Regions from separate parts of the Paenibacillus antri genome, predicted to be linked through region 2. Evidence: a T-box and tRNA genes for the amino acid it is inferred to sense, from the RefSeq annotation. Region 2 holds a T-box; the other regions hold tRNA genes.

Evidence for each region. A T-box is a leader RNA that pairs with one kind of tRNA and senses whether it is charged. The one in region 2 lies ahead of leuS (leucine--tRNA ligase), so its partner is inferred to be a tRNA-Leu.
Region 1: it has a tRNA-Leu gene. The T-box ahead of leuS (leucine--tRNA ligase) is inferred to sense a tRNA for this amino acid. The anticodon was not compared.
Region 3: it has a tRNA-Leu gene. The T-box ahead of leuS (leucine--tRNA ligase) is inferred to sense a tRNA for this amino acid. The anticodon was not compared.

Annotation. Positions count from the first base shown of each region.
Region 1 covers NZ_VCIW01000006.1:134,160-141,249, reverse strand. The annotation lists gene FE782_RS11855 (carbohydrate kinase family protein) at 1-202, opposite strand, end outside; gene FE782_RS11850 (Gfo/Idh/MocA family protein) at 210-1,382, opposite strand; gene FE782_RS11845 (class I fructose-bisphosphate aldolase) at 1,382-2,221, opposite strand; tRNA gene FE782_RS11840 (tRNA-Leu) at 2,369-2,453, opposite strand; gene FE782_RS11835 (EamA family transporter) at 2,621-3,001, opposite strand; gene FE782_RS11830 (HD-GYP domain-containing protein) at 3,046-4,869, opposite strand; gene FE782_RS11825 (endo alpha-1,4 polygalactosaminidase) at 4,884-5,678, opposite strand; gene FE782_RS11820 (DUF4956 domain-containing protein) at 5,675-6,379, opposite strand; gene FE782_RS11815 (polyphosphate polymerase domain-containing protein) at 6,401-7,090, opposite strand, start outside.
Region 2 covers NZ_VCIW01000002.1:494,807-501,896, forward strand. The annotation lists gene FE782_RS05405 (nicotinate-nucleotide adenylyltransferase) at 1-272, shown strand, start outside; gene yqeK (bis(5'-nucleosyl)-tetraphosphatase (symmetrical) YqeK) at 253-840, shown strand; gene rsfS (ribosome silencing factor) at 841-1,188, shown strand; gene FE782_RS05420 (CvfB family protein) at 1,185-2,129, shown strand; gene FE782_RS05425 (class I SAM-dependent DNA methyltransferase) at 2,126-2,926, shown strand; T-box leader at 2,988-3,208, shown strand; gene leuS (leucine--tRNA ligase) at 3,272-5,716, shown strand; gene comER (late competence protein ComER) at 5,720-6,550, opposite strand; gene FE782_RS05440 (ComEA family DNA-binding protein) at 6,686-7,090, shown strand, end outside.
Region 3 covers NZ_VCIW01000006.1:162,765-169,854, reverse strand. The annotation lists gene FE782_RS11955 (autorepressor SdpR family transcription factor) at 456-734, shown strand; gene FE782_RS11950 (DUF1648 domain-containing protein) at 731-1,345, shown strand; gene FE782_RS11945 (glycosyltransferase family 2 protein) at 1,330-2,142, opposite strand; gene FE782_RS11940 (adenylate/guanylate cyclase domain-containing protein) at 2,276-4,078, opposite strand; gene FE782_RS32595 (hypothetical protein) at 4,238-4,411, shown strand; gene FE782_RS32275 (hypothetical protein) at 4,422-4,577, shown strand; gene FE782_RS11935 (magnetosome magnetite crystal formation protein family) at 4,572-4,910, opposite strand; tRNA gene FE782_RS11930 (tRNA-Leu) at 5,300-5,385, opposite strand; gene modB (molybdate ABC transporter permease subunit) at 5,452-6,129, opposite strand; gene modA (molybdate ABC transporter substrate-binding protein) at 6,126-6,920, opposite strand; gene FE782_RS11915 (aldose 1-epimerase) at 7,016-7,090, shown strand, end outside.

The DNA of each region.
Region 1 (7,090 bases), on a different contig from region 2:
GGACGCCGAGCCGATGCAGCGCGAGGCCCGTATTCGAGACGGCGCCTCCGGTCGACAGCATCGCCGGGCCGATGTCGACCAGCTTGCCGGGGACGAGAATGGCGTCCACGCCGGCCTGCCGATCGTACAGCGTCGGAATGACGTCGAGGCATATATGCCCGCAGACGACCGCGGGATACGGCAAAACCAGACGTTCGGCCACAACCACCTTACTCCCCCCAGTTCAACGGAATCGTCCAACCCGTCCGTTGCGACTCGAGCGCCGCCGTAAATACGCGGTGGCTGCCGGCCGCCTCTTCCGGCGTCGCGCAGCGGAACGGCTGCGTCATCCGGTCCGGCCCGTTCGCGACCTCGTCGCAGAACGCCGCCCACATCTGCAGAATCGAATCCGAGAAGCCGAATTCGAAGATGCCGCCGGTAATCGTCCCGTACGCCGACTTGTACGGCGCGTCCGCGACGTGCCACGCCTGCGAGGCTCCTGGCGTGTAGGGCAGCGACGCGACCTGCTTCGGGTACTTCGTCGTAAACTCCGCCGACAGCTCCGTCCCTTGAATGCGCAGAAACCAAGTGTTCGCGTGCCCCGGCGCGATCCGCTTCGTCGACAGCACCATCGGGAATACCTGATCCGCCGTCTCCACGTCGCACGCGAGAATCGCGTTGTCCCACGTCTCGCACGGCGCCATACCGCCCTTGCCGTCCGGACGCTCGGGCACGATCTTCGAAAGCAGCGCGCGGACGCTCTTCGGCTTCCAGCCGTACCGGAGCGGCAGATGCAGCACATGCATGCCGAGATCGCCCATGCAGCCGTATTCGCCGTTCGTCGCGATGCGCCGTTTCCAATTGATCGGCTTATTCGGATCCAGATCGCTCGAATGCCAAAATCCGGCCTCCACCTCGATTATACGCCCGAACCGTCCTTCGCGCACCCACTCGGTGAGCTGCATCGCCCCCGGGAAAAACGGGAACTCCGACGAGCATCGCACGATGACCTCAGGACGCTCCGACAACGCTTCCATAATCGCCGCGTTCGCGGCCGCGTCGATGCCGAACGGCTTCTCCCCGAGCAGATGCTTCCCGGCTCGGATGATGTCGATGTACAGCTGCGCGTGCAGGTTGTGCGGCACCGCGCAATACACCGCGTCGACGTTCGGGTCGGCCAGCAGCTCCCGGTAATCCGTATACGACCGTTCCACGCTCGGTACGGCCTGCTCGAACCAAGCCGTCGCCGCCGGGTTCGCGTCGCACACGGCCGTAATCCGCGGCTCGAAGTCGACGTCCGCGAGGTGACACCAACGCGACGCCGCGCTCGCGAATTCCTTGCCCATCAAGCCGCAGCCGATGACGCCGAAGCGGATGATCTTTTTCGAACCTTCGCCTGCCATTACGCTTCACCCCCGAGAATCGCCAACGCGTCGGCTGCCGAGGCGCCTTCGTGCACGATGCGCATCAGCGCCTTCGTCATCCGGGCCGGATACGGATGCTGAATGACGTTCCGGCCGTAGACGATGCCCGAGGCGCCTTGCTCCATCAGCTTCACCGTCCGGTTCACGATCTCTTCGTCGGTCGCGCGTCCGCCCCCGCGCACGAGCACCGGCACACCGCCGGCGACCTCGACGACGCGATGATACTCGTCCACGTCGTCGCACGGGTCGGCTTTAATGACGTCCGCGCCGAGCTCGACCGCTTGACGGACGAGCGGCATAATTTTCGAAATATCCCCGTCCACCATGTATCCGCCCTTCGCCTCGTTCGGCAGCATGACGAGCGGCTCGACCATCAGCACCATGCCGTACTTCTCGCAGTCCGTCTTCAGCTTCATGACGTTCTTGACGCACTGATAATGCAGCTCCGGTTGATTTGGCAGCAGCAGCAGGTTCACGCACACCGCCACCGCGTCGAGGCGCACCGCGTGCTCGACCGCGCCGTCGATGATTTCGCTGAACAAGAATCGCGGCAGCGTCGATCCGTAGATGTTCGCCGCATCCGTTCGCAGCACGAGCTCCGGCTTCCGCTTGCCCGGGACGTCCTGCAGATGCTTCGCCTGCCCGACGCTCAGCTGGATGCAATCGGGACCCGCGTCGACGATCGTCCGAATCGCCGACTCCATGTTTTCGATCGAAGACAGGAACGAAACTTCATTGAAGAAGCCGTGATCGACCGCGACGTCGAAGCACTTGCCGGCCGGACTGAACATGCGGTTCATTCTCGCTTTGGGCGACATAGGGGAAAAACTCCTTTTTCGGAAAATGTAATATTAAAACAACATAATGTTCGTTTCTAACATTTATCCTAAGTCAGCCGCCGCCGTTTGTCTATAGAAAACATAAAAAAAGAACCCTGCTGCCAGGGTCCCGTTCATTATTATGTATGGTGCGGTCGGAGGGATTTGAACCCTCACGCCCAGTGGGCACTACCCCCTCAAGATAGCGTGTCTGCCGTTCCACCACGACCGCGCGTTGCAGCTGTCTCGCCGCCCTTCGAGGGAAAGCGGCGACAGAAATTAATATACCGGATCGACGGCCAAAAGTAAAGTCGGAAGGATTGGCAAATTTTCGCCGTTACGCCTCGGACCTGCGGACAGTTTTTCGAGGCGTCTTACGGGAATGCCGCCGGATCCGGCTCAACCGGCCGCCGCCGCGGCCGTATCGTTCGCCCGGAGCAGAACGACGATACCGATCATAATGATCGCCGTGCCGAACGCTTGACCTAACGACATTTTTTCCTTAAACAAAGCGACGGCCACGGCCAAGTTTAAGAGGTATGTGATCGATTGCAACGGAATAATCACGGACATCTTGTAATTGGATAGCAAATAGAAGAAGAGTACCATCGAGCAAAAGTATCCCAACCCACCTAACAGCACCTTCCAAGACATGAACGTCCCGGCGATCGAAGCGATCGACGAGAGATCCAAGGGATGCTTGGAAAATTGCCACTTCCAAAGCAAGTTGCCGACCGTGCTTAGCAAGGAGGATACAAGCACCAAGTAAACGATCTTCATTACGTGAATCGCGCCTTCTTTCCCAGCGTTCGGAATACGGTCGATTATACCACCGATACGCTTTTTCTGGAAACGAACTCCGTCTTTACGAAGCACGAGTCGCACGACTTGCCGTGCGCCGCGCACAATACCCCTTCCGTCTCCCAGCAGTTCTTATCCGTTCGCCCGAAAGCCGGGCAGGTGCGGCAGATCGTCTCCGGCACGCAGCACATCTCGCTGCAGGCGCCGAGCGCCTTCTTGGAATCGATCTGATTTCTGCGCTTGTCTTGATACCAGTCGATAAAGACGTTCACCATCTCGGCGTCAAGCTGCTGGCCGCTGGCGGAGCGAAGCGTTTGGAGCGATTGATTGAACGACATCGGATCCCGATAATTCCGACCGTTGATCTTAGCGAGGAAAGTCTGAACGACGGCGATGATGCGTGCGCCAGCCGGTATTTCCGCCCCTTTCAGCCCTGCGGGATACCCGTTCCCGTCCATTCGTTCGTGATGATGGCGAATATACGAAGCCGCCCGCTCGTTGCCGGTCGCGAACGACACGATCAAGGCGCTGACCTCGGCATGAAGCTTCATCAGCTCGAATTCGGCGTCCGTGTACTGGCCTTCCTTCTGGAACAAGTCGCTGGACAACGCGATCGTCCCGATGTGGGCAAGGTACGCGGCGATCGCCACGTCCCGGATTTCTCCCGTGGACAACCCCATCTCTCTCGCGATTACGATGCTGTACCGACTGAGCAGCTCGGAATATCCGATCGTGTTCGGACTCAAGTCGTCAAGCAATCGCGCCAGCGCTTGCAGCAGGGGGACGTAAGCGCCCGTGCCGCGAAGATAGGCCGCCTGTTCGGCGGCGAACCTGGAATAATTTTCGATCAAGGTTTCGAAATACAGGCTTATCCAACGTCTCTCTTTCTCGCCCTTGTTCCACAAGACGAAATAATGAGACCCTGTCGATACGAGCAGCACCTGATTCATGCCTTCCTCCTGGAAATACGAAGGCATCGGCTCCCGAACGTAATGCACGGCTTCCTGCTCGGACAAGGCCCTATATGCGAACAACGTCTCCGCATCCGTCTCCAGTCGATCCGCAAGATCCTTCGACGGCCCGGCCTTCCCGATCAGCCGATATTCGCCGCCCGCCGCATGCACTAAGCAGCCGCCGGAAAACTTGAGCGTGTTCACGCAGAACGGCAAGATGGTTTCAAGCGCCATGTCGACTTCCAAAGCGATCTTGCTGATGTTCACGATCGCGTTCTTCGACGCCATCGCGATATTCGATTGTTCCTTGACTTGCTCCGCCTCGATCATCTCTTCCACCATCGGTCGGACGAAGTCCATCCATCGCTTCAACCTTCGCTTCTCGCGTCGGGAGACGCGGCGGATCGGACCGATTCGGATCATCCCCTTGCCGCTGATCGGGAGAACGAGCAGAGGAACCTCCCCCTCCTTCATGACCTCGATCTTGCTCGTCAGGAATAAATTCGACGCCGTCATGGCCGGCTGATAAGCATCTCCCGGCGAGGAGATCAATGCGCTCTGCGTCGATGCGCCGGGGCCGCTCCCGGACCGAAACCGGGTCGCCCGCAGCATGAACTTATCGAACCGCTCGTCGCGGATATAGAACGCATACGTTAATGCGCTGAACTGATTGCCGAGTTCTTCCAACACGACCGTCATCTTCTGATCGAAGTTCGGCTGCGACCGAATTTTATCGAGTTGCCTCTGCACGCTTGACAGCTTCCTCATATCGACGCGAAGCTTCCGGATATAAAGCAGCACGAGCGCGCATAGCAAGACGATGCCGCCCGCGATTGTAACCGCGTAATCGATCGCGATCTCGAATGATATCCCTTGGATCGACAAGAGCCTCATGCGCCGCTCCCCCCTTACTCAAGATGAGCTTCTACCCAAACAGAATAATCGTCATGTCTCGACAAATACGTCATGCCATGGCTTCTTGCGGCTTTCCGGTCGTTCTGCGTTCCTGGACGGCCGCTCACGGCGAACAGTTCGAGACCGTTCTTCCGCAGCGATTGCAGCATCGTCAACTGGCGTTTGCCCCATGGATCGCTCGTCCATTCCGCCCTCCAGTCCTCCCACAGAAATGCGTTAACGAATCGGGAAGCGTTCCCGATGAGTTCGAACCCGCGATTTTGCATCGTCCATAAGGTCGTATGCCTGCCGCGCACCTCGGACAGCCACGCCAAGTACGCATGCATCATCTCGGCCCGATCCACAGGCGACTCTACCCGTTCCTCGATGTCTCCGACGGTGTCCAGGAACGCTCCGTCCATGCCCTTGGCAACGATTCGTTCTTCGAGCTCGTCGAACAGGACGCTCTGATAATGCTTCTCGCGAATATCCATCAGATAAGCGTCCCATTGCGGCAGACGCAGCTTCTCCCTCGCCGGCCGGTAATAGTCGGCGCTCCGCAGCGCGTCCCCGCGAGGGACGTTCCAAGCGGCCCACTCCATGACTGAAAGATAGCCGATCACTTTCGTGCCCGCTTGCTTCAGCCTGTAGACTCGATCCGCGGTCCAATGGAGCGGTTCGACGACGACAAGGTCGAAACGCGATAACGCCTCCATCTTTTCATCGTCCATATGTCCGTAATAAATCATGAACTTGTGCTCGGTGCCCGCAGGCGTCCCGCGCCAACGATCGAACCACCCGGGCGTCACGGCGCGTAATCCCCGTTGTAGCTCACTAAGGACACGTCCTTAACGCCTTCCTGCCCCGACAAGTCGTTGACGATCGTCGTCTGGGAGCCCCGAATTTTCACTTCCGCGACGACTTCGATATGATCCCGGCGAATCGTCTTGGACTTCAGTACGTGCTTGATGCCGTCCAGCGTTTTATCGACCGTCTCCGTCGCCTGCTCCGTATGATGTACGATAAGCAGGTAGGCGGAATCCTTGAACTTAATCCGCGTCAGCAGCAGCACAGTGACGGCCAGTACGACCGACCCCCCGACGCCGACCGCGTACACGCCTGCGCCGTTCGCGATCCCCGCGGAGATCGCCCAGAACATAAAGACGATATCCATCGGATCCTTGATCGCCGTACGGAACCGCACGATGCTCAAGGCGCCGACCATGCCCAGGGACAGGATAATGTTAGTGCTGATCGTCATGATAATCAAGCTCGTAATCATCGTCATCAGCACCAACGTTACGTTGAAGCTGTGATGATAGACGACCCCACGGAACGATTTCTTGTACACGAAATAAATAAATAGCCCCACGACCAACGACACCGCCAGCCCGACCCCCACGTTCATGAGAGACACCGGCGTAAACTGCCCCACATTTAAAAACGATTCCTTCACGATATCCTGGAAATTAATCGTATTCGTCATCGCGCCCGCCCTTTCCCATCCCATATCCTTGTGGACTCCGACCTTCTATCGAAGCGCCGGTTTTACGGCTTCTCTGCACAACACGTATTTGGAAATCGCCTCTCGCTGATGCGTTCGCATGCGCAGCGCCTCCGCAATATAGCCCGGCAGAAAATCGTTATACTTGACCTCCATGATCAGCCGCGGCGGCGCGAGCACCGTCGCCGTCGCCGCCTCCCGGTCGAAGATGTCGTACGTGTCGACGACGGCCGACAACGATTTATCGAACGTGACGCGAACTTCCCCGGGCTCCGCCGTATACGCTTCTCTCGTATAGTCCACGATGATGTCCGGCTTCAACCGATGTACCTGTCGAGCCGTATTCCACTGCTGCATCACCGGTTCCTTCCGATTGGCCGTAGCATCCGAATCGCCCGCCAAGATCGATCGGTATTCCTGCATCGACAATGAAGCGGATTCCTTCGATACCAACTCGCCGAATCGGCTTTTCCGCTCCAGCTTAATCATTTTGTCGCTATGATTATAAATGCGGATCCGATACTTCTTCCGTTGAATGAGGCCGAAATTTTTCTCGAGCAACGCCGTTTCTTGTTGATCGCTGAAATACAAGCTGCGAATATGATATCCCTCCGAACTTGCGGCGTTCCGGTCCAACGACATGAACGCTGCAAGCCGGCTGCGCAACGCATAATACTCGGATATGTGAATATAGTATTTGAGCTCGTGTCTCAGCTT
Region 2 (7,090 bases):
ATTTGCCCCAGTGGCACCGCATCGAGGACGTCGCGGCGCAGGTAACGTTCCTCGGCCTGACCCGTCCCGGGTATCCCGTCGCGATCGAGCAGCTGCCGCCGTATTTGCGGACGCGCGTGACGCTCGCGGACATGCCGGCGCTCGACGTGTCGTCGACGGACATCCGCGAGCGGCGCGAGCGGGGGCTGTCGATCCGGTACGTCGTGACGGAGCCGGTGCGCCGGTACATCGAGGAGAGGGGGCTCTACGTTCATGCGGATGAGCATCGATGAAGCTTGCGCGCTCGTGGAGCGGGAGATGCCCGCGAAGCGGTGGCGCCATACGCTGGGCGTCGTCGAATCGAGCGTCGCGCTCGCCGAGCGATTCGGCGCCGACGCGGAGAAGGCGCGGATCGCGGCGATTTTGCACGACGTCGCTAAGTTCTGGCCCGTGGAGAAGCAGCGCCAGGCGATTCTCGACGACGGCGACGCGGCCGGGCTCGATACCCTGCTCTTCGATAAGGAGCTGTGGCATTCGCATGCGGGAGCGTTCGTCGCGAGGCGCGATTTCGGCCTGGACGACGCCGAGTCGCTCGACGCGATTCGGTACCATACCTCGGGCCGCCCCGGCATGACGAAGCTCGAGAAGATCGTCTGCCTCGCCGATTACATCGAGCCGGGTCGAGACTTCCCCGGCGTCGACGCGCTGCGGAAGCTGTCCGAGAAGAGTCTCGAGGAGGCGCTCGTCGCCGGCTTCGACGGGACGCTCCGATTTTTGATCGAACAAGGCAAACGCATTTACCCGTTGACGGTACTGACCCGCAACGATTTATTGACCCAAATTCGACCTGGAGGTTTTTGAATGACCGTATCCCCTGACGCATTGCTCCAACTCGCGGTGGAAGCCGCGGAAGACAAGAAAGCTCTAAACATCGTCGCGCTCGACCTGACCGGCATCTCGCCGGTGGCCGATTATTACGTCATCTGCCACGGCAATTCGGATACTCAGGTGCAGTCGATCACGACGGAAATCCGCAAGAAAGCGGAGGAGGCGGGCGTGCGCGTGCGCGGCGTCGAAGGCTTCGATACCGCGCGCTGGGTGCTGCTCGACATCGGCGACGTCGTCGTGCACGTGTTCCACCGCGAAGAGCGCGAGTATTACAATATCGAGCGGCTGTGGTCGGACGCCAAGTCCGTCGAGCTCGCATGACGGGCAGGGACATCGTTCGCGTCGCGCCGCTCGCCTCGGGCACGGTGCAGACGCTTAAGGTTTCGGAAGAAAACGCCCACGGCTTCACGCTCACGAACGGCAAGCAGGACGTGCTGCTGCCGTTCCCGGAGGCGCTCGGACAGCCGCTGAAGCGAGGCGCTTCGGTCGAGGCGTATTTGTACCACGACAGCGAAGACCGAATGACCGCGACGCTTCGCGAGCCGTTGGCGCGGTTCGGCAAGGTGGCGCGGCTGAAGATCGCGGACATGAATCCGCGCTTGGGCTGGTTCCTGGATATCGGCTTGTCCCGGCACATGCTGCTGCCGCTGAAGGAGCTGCCCAGCGAGAAATCCGTATGGCCGCTCGTCGGCGACGAGGTGTACGTTCGCGTCGACCGCGACAAGGAGGGGCGTTTGCTCGCCCGCTCCGTGAAGGAGGCGGACCTCGCCCCTTACGCCTTCAAGGCGCCGGACGCGTGGCGCAACCGATGGATGGACGCGTGGGTATACCGTTCGCTGACGGCCGGCTCGCTCGTCGTCGTCGAAGGCGGGGTGCTCGGCTTCGGCGCGATCGGCTTCATTCCGTCGCACGATCGACCGCGGCCGCTGCGCATCGGCGAGAAGGTGAACGCCCGCGTGACGTTCGTTCGCGAGGACGGGCACGTCAATCTGTCGATGCGCAAGCAGAAAGAAGTCGGCCGCGGCGAAGACGCGGACAAGCTGCTCGCGGAGCTGCGGCGTCGGCCCGACGGCGCGATGCCGTACTCCGACGAGTCGCCCGCCGACGCGATCTCGAAGCGGTTCGGCATCAGCAAGTCGGCGTTCAAGCGGGCGATCGGCAAGCTATACAAGGACGGGTACATCGAGCAGAAGGGCAGCTGGACGCACCTGACCGAGAAGGGGAAGGCGCTCGCGTCTTCCGGAGACGAGGCGGAAGGATGACGAAGACGAACGAAGCGCCGCACGCCTCCGGAGGGCCGTACGGCGCTTTCGCTTATGTGTACGACCGTCTGATGGCGGACATGCCGTACGGCGAATGGCTCGGTTGGCTGGACGCGTATTGGTCCGCGCGCGGGGGAAGGCCGAGCGACGTCGTCGATCTCGGCTGCGGCACCGGCACGCTTGCGATCCCGCTCGCGCGGGAGGGCTCGCGCGTGACCGGCGTCGACTTGTCCGCCGATATGATCGAGGTCGCTCGGCGGAAGGAAGCCGCCGTTCGAAGCGAGCTGGCGGTGCCCGGCGAGCTGGAGTGGGTCGTCGGCGACATGCGGGAATGGCGCGCGCCGGCGCCCGTCGACGCGGTCGTCTCGCTGTGCGATTGCCTGAATTATTTGACGGAGGAAGCCGACGTCGCGCGGGCGTTCGGTTCGGCCTTCGCGGCGCTGAAGCCCGGCGGCGCGTTCCTGTTCGACATGCATCATCCGAATCAGCTCGACGCTTACATGGCGAACGAGCCGTTCTGCCACGACGACGAAGAGGCCTCCTACATATGGACGTGCGAGTTGGACGAGGAGACGTCGACGATCGCGCATCGGTTGACGTTCTTCGTGCGCGGCGCCGACGGCCGGTACGACCGCTCGGTCGAGACGCATCGTCAGCGCGTCTATTCGGAGGCGACGATCCGCAAGCTGCTTGCCGACGCGGGCTTCTCCGGGATCGAGACGTACGCCGACTTTACGTTCGACCCGATCGACGACGACGAGACGACGCGGATGTTTTTCGCGGCGACGAAGCGCTGAAGCCGCGTTCGGCTTGACTTCCGCCGCTTTTTCCGCGTATAATTTGGGAAATTGAACACTTTTTCGAGCAACGATAAGGATTAGTACCCGGGAACCCCGTACTTCAGAGAGCCGACGGTTGGTGGAAGTCGGCACGGCGGATCGGCGAACTCGCCTTGGAGCACCGCGGAAGAGAAATCCGCGGCGAAGCCCTCGCGTTAAGAGGTCAAGTGAACGGACCGAGGAAGCACCGCGGCCGTTAACTAGGGTGGTACCACGGGAGACAAAGCTCTCGTCCCTAGCGAATCTCGCTAGGGACGGGGGCTTTTTTTAACGATTTACGAATGGATCAGGAGGACGGTATTCATGACAGAGACGACGAAGCAATCGTCCGGGGGCTATTCCCCGCAGGCGATCGAACCGAAGTGGCAAGCGTATTGGGACGAACAAAAGACGTTCAAGGTGCTCGACGACCCGAACAAACCGAAATTTTACGCGCTCGATATGTTCCCGTACCCGTCCGGCGACGGCCTCCACGTCGGCCATCCGGAAGGCTATACGGCGACGGACATCGTGTCCCGGTTCAAGCGCATGCGCGGCTACGACGTGCTTCATCCGATGGGCTGGGACGCGTTCGGCCTGCCGGCGGAGCAGCACGCGCTGAACACCGGCAAGCATCCGCGGGAAATTACGTTCAAGAACATCGACAACTTCCGCCGCCAGATCAAGTCGCTGGGCTTCAGCTACGACTGGGACCGCGAATTCAGCACGACCGATCCGGAATATTACAAGTGGACGCAGTGGATTTTCATCCAGCTGTATAAGCGCGGCCTCGCATACGTCGCGGAGCTGCCGGTCAACTGGTGTCCGGCGCTCGGCACGGTGCTCGCGAACGAAGAAGTCATCGACGGCAAGAGCGAGCGCGGCGGCCATCCGGTCATCCGGAAGCCGATGCGCCAGTGGGTGCTCCGCATTACGGCATACGCCGAGCGGCTGCTCGAGGATCTGGAGGAGCTCGACTGGTCGGAGAGCATCAAGGATATGCAGCGCAACTGGATCGGCAAGTCGACCGGCGCGGAGGTGCGCTTCGCGGTCGACGGGACGGACGAATCGCTCGTCGTGTTCACGACGCGGCCGGATACGCTGTTCGGCGCGACGTATTGCGTCTTGGCGCCGGAGCACGAGCTCGTCGGCAAGATCGCGACGGACGCGCAGCGCTCCGCGGTAGAAGCGTATCAAGACGCGGCGTCCCGCAAGAGCGACCTCGAGCGGACCGATCTTGCGAAGGATAAATCCGGCGTGTTCACCGGCGCATACGCGATCAATCCGGTGAACGGCGCGAAGGTGCCGATCTGGATCGCCGATTACGTGCTGGCGGGCTACGGCACGGGCGCCATCATGGCGGTGCCCGGCCACGACCAACGCGACTGGGAATTCGCGAAGAAGTTCGACCTGCCGATCGTCGAAGTGGTGCAAGGCGGCGACGTAAGCGCGGAAGCGTACGCGGGCGACGGGGCGCACGTCAACTCCGATTTCTTGAACGGCTTGAACACGGCGGACGCCATTGCGGCTGTGACCGAATGGTTGGAGAAGAACGGCAAGGGCGAAAAGAAGGTCACCTACCGTCTTCGCGATTGGCTGTTCTCCCGCCAGCGGTATTGGGGCGAGCCGATTCCGATTCTTCACCTCGAGGACGGCACGATGAAGCCCGTTCCGGAATCGGAGCTTCCGCTGCTGCTGCCGGACGTCGACGAAATCAAGCCTTCCGGCACCGGCGAATCGCCGCTCGCGAACGTGACCGAATGGGTGAACACGATCGATCCGGAGACGGGCATGAAGGCGCGCCGCGAGACGAACACGATGCCGCAATGGGCGGGCAGCTGCTGGTACTACCTGCGCTTCATCGACCCGCGCAACGATCGGGAGCTGTGCTCCAAGGAAGCGCAAGAGCGCTGGCTGCCGGTAGACCTGTACATCGGCGGCGCCGAGCACGCGGTGCTCCACTTGTTGTACGCCCGCTTCTGGCATAAGGTGCTGTACGATATCGGCGTGGTATCGACGAAGGAGCCGTTCCAGAAGCTCGTCAATCAAGGGATGATTCTCGGCGACAACGGCGAGAAGATGAGCAAGTCGCGCGGCAACGTCATCAATCCGGACGACATCGTGCGGGAGTACGGCGCGGATACGCTGCGCATGTACGAGATGTTCATGGGGCCGCTCGAGCAGACGAAGCCGTGGAATACGAACGGCGTCGAAGGCGTCTATCGCTTCCTCAATCGGGTATGGCGGTTGTTCATGACCGAAGAAGGGACGCTCCAGCCGAAGATCAAGCCGGACGGCGGCACGGACGCGTTCAAGCGGACATGGCATCGCACGATCAAGAAGCTGACCGAGGATTACGAAGCGCTTCGATTCAATACGGCGATCTCTCAGATGATGATTTTCGTGAACGAGGCCTACAAGCAAGACGCGCTTCCGCTCGAGGGCATGAAGCATTTCGTTCAGCTGCTCTCCCCGATCGCCCCGCATATCGCGGAGGAGCTGTGGGAGAAGCTCGGCGGCGCCGGCTCGGTATCTTACGTGCCATGGCCGTCGTACGACGAGGCTTGGACGGTGGACGACGAAGTCGAAATCGTCGTTCAAGTGAACGGGAAGATCGTCGACCGCGCGAACGTGGCGGCCGACGCGGACGAGAAGGCGCTCGAAGCGCTCGCGACGTCCCTGGACAAAGTGAAAGAGGCGATGGCCGGGAAACAAGTCCGCAAGGTCATCGCCGTGAAAGGCAAGCTGGTGAATATCGTCGTCGGATAAGTTTTAGGATTGGGGGTTATAAAACAGGCCTTCCACCTTATCCAACTCTTCTTTGTATTTATGATGGGTCGTGCGGATGAGCCGCTCGAACGTGCCGTCCAAATCCAGCGACAGCATGCGAAGGCCTTCCGCCGTAATCCCGCCGGGGACGGTCACTCTCTCCCGAAGCGATTCGGGAGAGAATCCGCCAGCGGTCAGCAGCAATCCGGTTCCGAGCACCATCTCCGAGGCGAGCTTCGTCGCTTCCTCCTTCGAGATGCCCGTGTACGTCACGGCCGCTTGCACGAACTGCTCGACGAAGAACGCCAAGAACGCCGGCCCGCAGCTCGAAATATCCGAACTTATCCGCGTATACTCCTCAGACACGACCAACGGCTTCGACATGCGCTGCAAGAGCCGATCCAACGTTTCGATATCTTCCGCTTCCATGCGGCTTCCGTACATCGTTAGCGTCGCGCCGCTGCATACGTAATTCGTAATGCTCGGAATGATTTTCGCGATTTTGCAAGGAATATGCTCTTCCAGATGGCGAATCAGGACGGGGCTCGTAATCGATACTACCGTCTGGGCCGCGGTTACGTACGGCTTAATGTCGTCGATGACGTTCTTGAACTCCTTCGGCTTCACGCAGAGAAATATCATATCGGCGGCGAGCGCCACTTCCCGGTTGCTCGGCACGGCCTTCAGCCCCGTATAGACTTCGGCGAGCCGTTCCGCTTTCGCGAACGTGCGGTTCGTCGCGACGATTTGATCCGGCTTTAGCGCGTCCGTCTTAATCATAGACTCGATCAGGATGCTACCCATACTCCCGGTTCCGATAAATCCGACGTTCATCGTAATCCTCCTTCTGTTCCCGATGGCAAGCGTCGGCGTTACCGACGAGGGTGTCGTAGTTTGTAAACTATATGAATCGTACGCATTGTCTTATGCTTTCGGAATGAACGAATGCCCGTTTCGAGGTGAAAATCCATGAATGTCCATTACATTCGCATGGCCGGAGGGCTTGCTTCGGTCGGCGCCTTCTTATGGCTCGCCTCCGTCTTCGGCGGCGCCGGCGACTCGGACGCGTCGTCCTGGCGCGACATGAACGCGGAGGTCGAGGCTTGGCTGGACGGCGCGAGCGTCGAATCGCCGCCGACGACGAGCGTCGAGGCGTCTGAGAGCCCGCCCGCCCCGGCCGCCGCGGCGGATGCCGGCTCTCCCGCCGCGGCGGCGCCGGCCTCGCCGGCACGTACGACGGAGGAGTCGGCGCGCGCGGCGGTAGAGCCGCAAGCGCATGAGCGGAGCGCGGAGGGCGTCGTCGATATTAACCGCGCCACGCTGGAGGAGTTGGACGCGCTGCCCGGGATCGGCCGCGCCAAGGCGCAAGCCGTC
Region 3 (7,090 bases), on a different contig from region 2:
ATTTTGCACCATCAGTAAGCACATTCTGCACAAGGTCGGTGCACATTTAGCACACTCGTGGTGCATTGCCCGCGATATGCCGCCCGCCGCCTCGCTTCCCCTCTCGAATTGCACAATGGCTCAGCATTTTCTGCACAAGGTCGGTGCACATTCAGCACACTCGTGGTGCACTCGCCCGCCGTTCGCCACCCAACCGCCTCGCTTCCACCTCCCTACTGCGTACAACGCACCCGCTTTCTTAGTAGAGGTTACTCTCTATCCGCATACTTCCTCCCTACTTGTCCGCCGACCGCCGCTGCCGATACACTCTACATGCCTGCCCCGCCGCCATCCCCGACGGACTCCGCACATTTTCCTGACTCCCCCTTGACAATGTGCCTTAAGCATGATTAACTATTTAATAGTTAGATAATTATCTAAATGTCTTACGCCAAGGGGGCCGACACCGAATGTCGCTGAACGACGCGTTCAAAGCGCTGGCCGACCCGACCCGCCGCAAGATTCTCGATTTGTTGAAGAAAGGCGACCTCGCCGCGGGCGAGATCGCCGAACACTTCGATATGACCAAGCCGAGCATCTCCAACCACTTGAATCTGTTGAAGCAGGCGGAGCTCGTCCGGGACGAACGGAGAGGCCAGCATATCGTGTATTCGCTGAATACGACGGTATTCCAAGACGTAATGAAATGGATTCTAGACCTGCAGAACGCAGGAGAAAAGGATGATCGATCATGATGATGAAACGTTGGGGAATTCCCGCGGCGGCCGCGCTGCTCGCCGTCGCCGCAAGTCTGTACTTCTACGCCGAGCTGCCGGAGAGCATGGCGATCCACTTCGGCCCGTCGGACGACCCGGACCGATATGCCAGTAAATTCGTGGGCGCATTCCTGCTGCCCGCCATCATCTTCCTCGTGGCCGCCGTCACGAACCTGAGCGGCAAGCTCGAGCGCGACGAGAGCAAGCGCAAGCGGTTCGCCGACGTCAACGACACGGTGAACGTCGTCATCACCATGCTTCTGCTCGCCGTGCATCTGTTGACGCTCGCGTTCAACCTGGGCTACGAGATCAGCCCCTCGACGTTCGCGCCGTTAGCCGTCGGCATCGTGTTCATCGCCGTCGGCAACGTGCTGCCGCGGGCGCCGCAGGGCACGCTGAAGGCGTTCCGCATGAAGGAAGAAAACTACGCGAGATACGCCCGCTTCCACGGCCGGTTCATGGTCGCCGCCGGCTTCCTGATCGTCCTCTCCGCCTTGCTGCCGGGGATGTTCGGCATGTACTTCATGTTTCTGGTCATCGCGGCGCTCGTCGTATCGGTGATCGGCGGCGCCGCTTACTTCAACCGATAACGCGACTCGAACGGCTTGCCGTCCCAGACGATGCTGGAAGCCGTGCGCCGCGAACGAATCGCTTCTTCCTCGAGCATGAGGAAGAAGTTTTTCGTCGGCAAGTACCCGAGCCCGTGCTTCTCGCTCAGCTTATCAAGGTACGGACGCATCGCGTCCTGCTTGCTCGACTGGTTGTCCCCGCCCGCGGAGGCGAACGCGTAGAGGGTGCCGGCCCGCGGCACCTTCTTCACGCGATATCCCGCTTCCACGACGCGCAGGATCCAGTCCCAATCCCAATAGTTCCGCATCTCGGGATCGAACGGACCGAGCGTATCGTGCAGATCTCTCCGGTAGAGCGAACCGGAAGCTACATATGTATTGAAGTGGCGAAGCAGCTCCGGGTCATGCTCGTAGGCGAACAAGAATCGCGCCGTCGGCAGACGCGTCCCCGCTTTCGTCGCATAGTCGAAAATTTCCACGTCCCCGTACACGAGATCCGCGTCCCGCGCCTCTTGAAGCATCGTCTCCATATGATCCGGCACGATCAAGTCGTCGTCGTCGATCGGCATGATCCACTGCCCCTTCACGTGCGGCAGCGCCGCATTCCTCGCCCAAACATGATACGAGTTCACCGGCAAGTCGATGACCTGGATCCGAAGAGACGGATACAACGCGACGACGTCGTCGATCCGCTTCCCCGCGTCGTTGACGATCAGCACCTCGAAGTCCGCGAACGTCTGACGCGATAACGCTTCCAACAGCTCCGCGACGGTATGCGGTCGATTATAGGTCGGTGAAATGACGCTGATGGTCGGCATTCGGATACGCCCCCATTTTATATTTCTTTAGGAATATAGATTCATTCTATACAATTCGATGAGGGTTGCCAACTTTTTCTAAATACGAAAAAGAACCCGAGCCAAAAGACACGGGTCCCTCCTGTCTCTTCCGTTACGCCGTAGGTCCGAGAACCTCGTACAGCTTGACCGCGACCGTCTTCCCTTTCATCATTCGATCCCCGACGTAATTGAACTCGAACCGGTCCTTCGTCAGTTCGTACGTCGCTTCGGAGACGAGAATTTGCCCTGCCGTCGTCTGCGATTCGATCCGCGCCGCCGTGTTGACGTTGTCGCCGATACAGGTGTAGTCGACGCGAAGGTAAGAGCCGATGTTGCCGACGACGACCTCCCCCGTATGCACGCCGATGCCGCAATTGACGGTGACGCCGTGGCGCGCCTGGATGCGCTCGCGCACCTCGATCATCCCCTGTTGAATGTCCCAAGCCGTCTTCACCGCATAATACGGATGGTTCTCGACGTCGAGCGGCGCATTGTAGATGAGCATCGCGGCGTCGCCGATGAACTTGTCGATCGTGCCCTTGTTTTCGAGCGCCTTGTTCGTGATCAGGTCGAACATCTCGTTCAGGAAGTCGACGACCTCCTCCGGCTTCAGCTTCTCCGACAGCGTCGTAAAGCCGCGAATGTCGAGGAACAGGATCGACAGCTCCTTGTTGATGCCGCCGAGCTTGATTTCGTGGTTCGTCGTCGCGATCTCCTTGACGAGATCCGGCGAGATGTAGCGGCCGAACTGCTTCGTGATGAAGTTTTTTTGTTTATTTTCCAAATACGACTTGACCGCGATGTTCAGAATGTACGCCAGCAGGAGCACGAGCGCCGGATAGACGACGTCGACGTACAGGCTGATTTGCTTGTAAATCAGGGATTGCGCGCCGAACAAGCCGCCTAGCGCGAGGGCGAACAAGACGACGCTGTAGGTCGTCTTGAGGCGCCACGCGGCCCACCACGTCAGCGCCAGCAGCGCCGCCATGAGCGCCAGCGTCACGTACCATTCGGACTTCGTCGTGACGGTGCCTTCGATCAGCTGATTGATGATGTTGGCGTGGGCGTAGACGAGCCTCATGTCCCGCTCGACGGTCGTGTTGCTGTGGTCGAACTCGAAGCCGACCGCGTTGATGCCGATCAGCACGATCGCGTCCTGGAACATGACCGGATCGATTTCGCCGGCGACGACGTACAGGAACGGGACGGTGATGAACTCGTCGCTCATGGCGTCGAAGTCGATGAACACCTCGCCCTTCATGCTGTCGCCTGCCATGTAGTCGTTTTCCAAATATGTATTTACGTCGTACCCGGCCATCTGCACGGCGTTAAGGCCGAGCGACGGATAGACGGTGCCGTCCGGACCTTGAATCGCGAGCGCCGTGCGGCGGATCGCTCCGTCCTCGTCGACCAGCGCGTTAATATGCGCGGTCTTGACGTGTTCGGCGAAGGGCTCGTACGGCGTGCGCACGTCGTACGCTTCCAGGTAGCCGCCCTTCTTGACCGTCACCTCTCGTCGCACGTCTTCCGTGATGCCCGTAATCGGGAAGACGACGTTGTCGTACATGGCGAGCGCTTCGGCGAAGGCGGCGTCCGCTTCCGGATCCGACGCTTCGTCGAAGCTGATATCGAAGCTGATCGAGTTCGGCTCGTAGCCGGGCTGGTTCAGCACATGGAGCAAATCCGCGTACACGCGGCGGTCCCAGGGGAATCGTCCGATCGCTTCGAGCGACTCGTCGTCGATGCCGATGACCACGATGCGCTCGTTCGGCGCGTGGGTCATGTTTTCCGTCATGTGGTAATTGAAGAGCGTGCGGTTCAGCACCTCCAATTGTCCGAATACATAAAACGTCAAAGACAACAACAACACCGCCGCGTTCGCGACCGTCAACCAAATCTTCAGCTTCCGGTTCATCCGTTTCCCCCGCCCAAGAAAGTTGTTCCTATGTACAATTTATGACGTAAACGATCATATCACAAAACCAGGCGCATCGGGGGAAAAAAGTCGCAGTCGGCGGTCGGATTCCCTCTCCTTTAGCAGGGCAAAATACCGGGGAAAGGAGCGTGTCTTCCATTGCGAAACGACTATGCGTTCGCGAGCTTGCCGGATCGCGCGGTCCGCGAGTTGAAACGACTGGAATCGAGGCTGAACGAGGAGCTCGGGGAAGAAATTACGTTGATCGCTTATGAAAAAGATCCCCCCGGCGCGGACTCCACCGCCTGCCGGGCGGATCTGAAAGGAGAGTGAATTTCGGCTTATGACGAAACAGGAGAATGCCCCGCGCGGCGACGTTCGATTCGCGCAGCCGCCGGCCAAGCTCGTCGCGGCGCGGGCGGACGACAAGGACATCGACGCCGAAAACAAAAAGCTGCAAGCGGAGCATCCGTATCCGCATTCGTGCGGGGGCTTATAAAAGTACCTTAATGCCCTTGTACACGTTCCAAATCGCCACGGCGAGCGACACGAGCGCGGCCGCGCCGAACAACAGGAACATGCCGATCAAGGCGCCCATGCCCGCCGCCTCCGCGCTCCCGCCGATCCCGAAGGCGCCGACGCCGGTGGCGATCATGCCGACGAACGCGACGATGACGGCGACGACCGGAATGCAGTGGGAGAGGAACGCCGCCTTCGCGTGATCCTTCACGTATCGATCGTCCGAGATGAAATACAGCACGGCCGGCAAAATAAAGCCCATAAAGAAAATGCTGAAATATGCCAATGCGGCTAATAGTTTACGCGTATCCATGGGACTCCTCCTCGACGTTCATTACAGCTTTATACGCTCAGGGCCGGCGAAGGATGCAACAATTTCATCGTCGGCGCGAGTAAACCTTCCGGACGCTGCGCATACTAGGTTACGACGGCGACCAAGAGAAAGGTCGTGGTGGCGTTGGACGACGTAAGGAATTCAACGAAACAAGACAGTTCGGGAGGTTCTCACTCAATATAGAGGGCGAGGGATGTGTCGGACGCTAGTTAGCGGCTTTACACGTCATCGATAACGAAGAGCGTTGTCGAATTTGCTTTCTTTGAAGATGGGACATCAACCAGCGGCGCCGTCGGAAGACCCGGGAAACCGGGTCTTTTCCATGCAAAAAAGGAAGCTTCGAGGAAGCTTCCCTTGATTGATATGTATGGTGCGGTCGAGAGGATTTGAACCTCCACGAGCTTGCGCTCACTGCCGCCTGAAGACAGCGTGTCTGCCGTTCCACCACGACCGCGTTTTTGAAGACAAGAATGATAATATCACGCCCGCGGACAAAAGTAAAGCGGTTTTGCCCAAGCCATTATTTTCCTGCAGGTTCTCCTCGGGCAAACGTCCTCGCGACGAGCAGCAGCGCGAAGCCGATCGCCGCGATCGCGGCGCACCACGCCCATGCCCGGGCGTCGTCCCCGCTCTCGACGGCGAGGTAAATCGCGGTCGGCAGCGTCAGCGTCCGCCCCGGAATGGCGCCCGCGAACATGAGCGTCGCGCCGAATTCGCCGAGCGCCCGAGCGAAGCCGAGGATGAAGCCCGCGACCAAGGCGCGCGCGGCGAGCGGCGCGGCGACGTACTGGAGCAGCTGCCACTCGCCCGCGCCGATCGAGCGCGCCGCATCGGTCAGGTCGCGGTCCACGGAGGCGAAGCCCGCTTTCGCCGTCTGGTAGACGAGCGGGAACGCGACGACGGCGGAGGCGAGCGCGGCGGCGGCGGCGGAGAAGACGATCGGCTGGCCGAAGAGCCACTCGTAGGCGGCGCCCGCCCAGCTGCGCCGGCCGAAGACGACGAGCAGGACGAAGCCGACGACGGTCGGCGGAAGCACGAGCGGCAGCAGGAAGAGCGCCTCGAGCAGCGTTCGGCCGCGAAATCGAGCGAGCTGCATGCGCCACGCCGCGAGCGTGCCGAGGACGAAGGCGAGCGCGCTCGCGACGGCGGCCGTCGCGAGCGACAGCCGCACGGGCTCGAACCACGTCAGCTCGCTCATGGGGCCCGCGCGGCCGCGCCGAAGCCGTATTCCGCGAAGACGGCCATCGCTTCGTCGCTTCTTAAGAAGTTATAGAACGCTTCCGCTTCCTCCGGGTATTCGGTCGTCGCGACGACGCCGATCGGGTACACGATCGGCGAATGCCGCTCCGGCGGCACCTCGAAGGCGACGCGCACCTTGCCGGAGGACATCGCGTCCGTCGCGTACACGAAGCCCGCGTCCGCGTTGCCGGTTTCCACCGAGGTAAGCACCTGCCGCACGTCCTTGCCGAACACAGCTTTCGCGAACGCCTTGTCCCATATGCCGACGGCCTCGAGCGCTTCCTTGGCGTAGCCTCCCGCCGGCACCGTCTCCGGCACGCCGATCGCGAGCTTCCCCCAGGCGTCGTCCGCGAGCTCTTCGAGCGCATGGAGCGCGGACGTCCGATCGGCGGGCACGACGACGACGAGCCGATTCGTCAGCAGCGTATCGTTCGACTCCGGATCGATCCACCCTTGCTCGAGCAGCTGCTCCATCGGCTTCCGTCCCGCGCCTAAGAAGAGGTCCGCCGGCAGGCCCATCTCGATCTGCTTCTGCAATCCGCCGGTAGACCCGTAATTGATCAGCACCGTCGTCTCCGGCGCCCGGTCTTTGTACATCGCCTGAAGCTCGTCGAGCGGAAGCGCGAGGCTTGCCGCCGCCGAGACGGTGAGCTCGGGCGGCGCGGCTTCGTCCGGGCTCGGCGCGCAGCCCGCGACGCTCGCTGCGGCCAGCGCCGTCGCCGCGAGCGCGGCGAGTATGCTGTTCCTCATCCGACTCCCTCCTTCCGCTCCCCTTAATTTCTGTATTCTACCATGATATACTACCATTGTTTCACAAGCGAGACGAAGGAAGGAGCGGATCTTTCATGACCGCCGCGATCGAACATATATCGTACTTCGGCGAGCCCGCCGTTAAGGTAACGACGGAGAAGCTCGAGGGC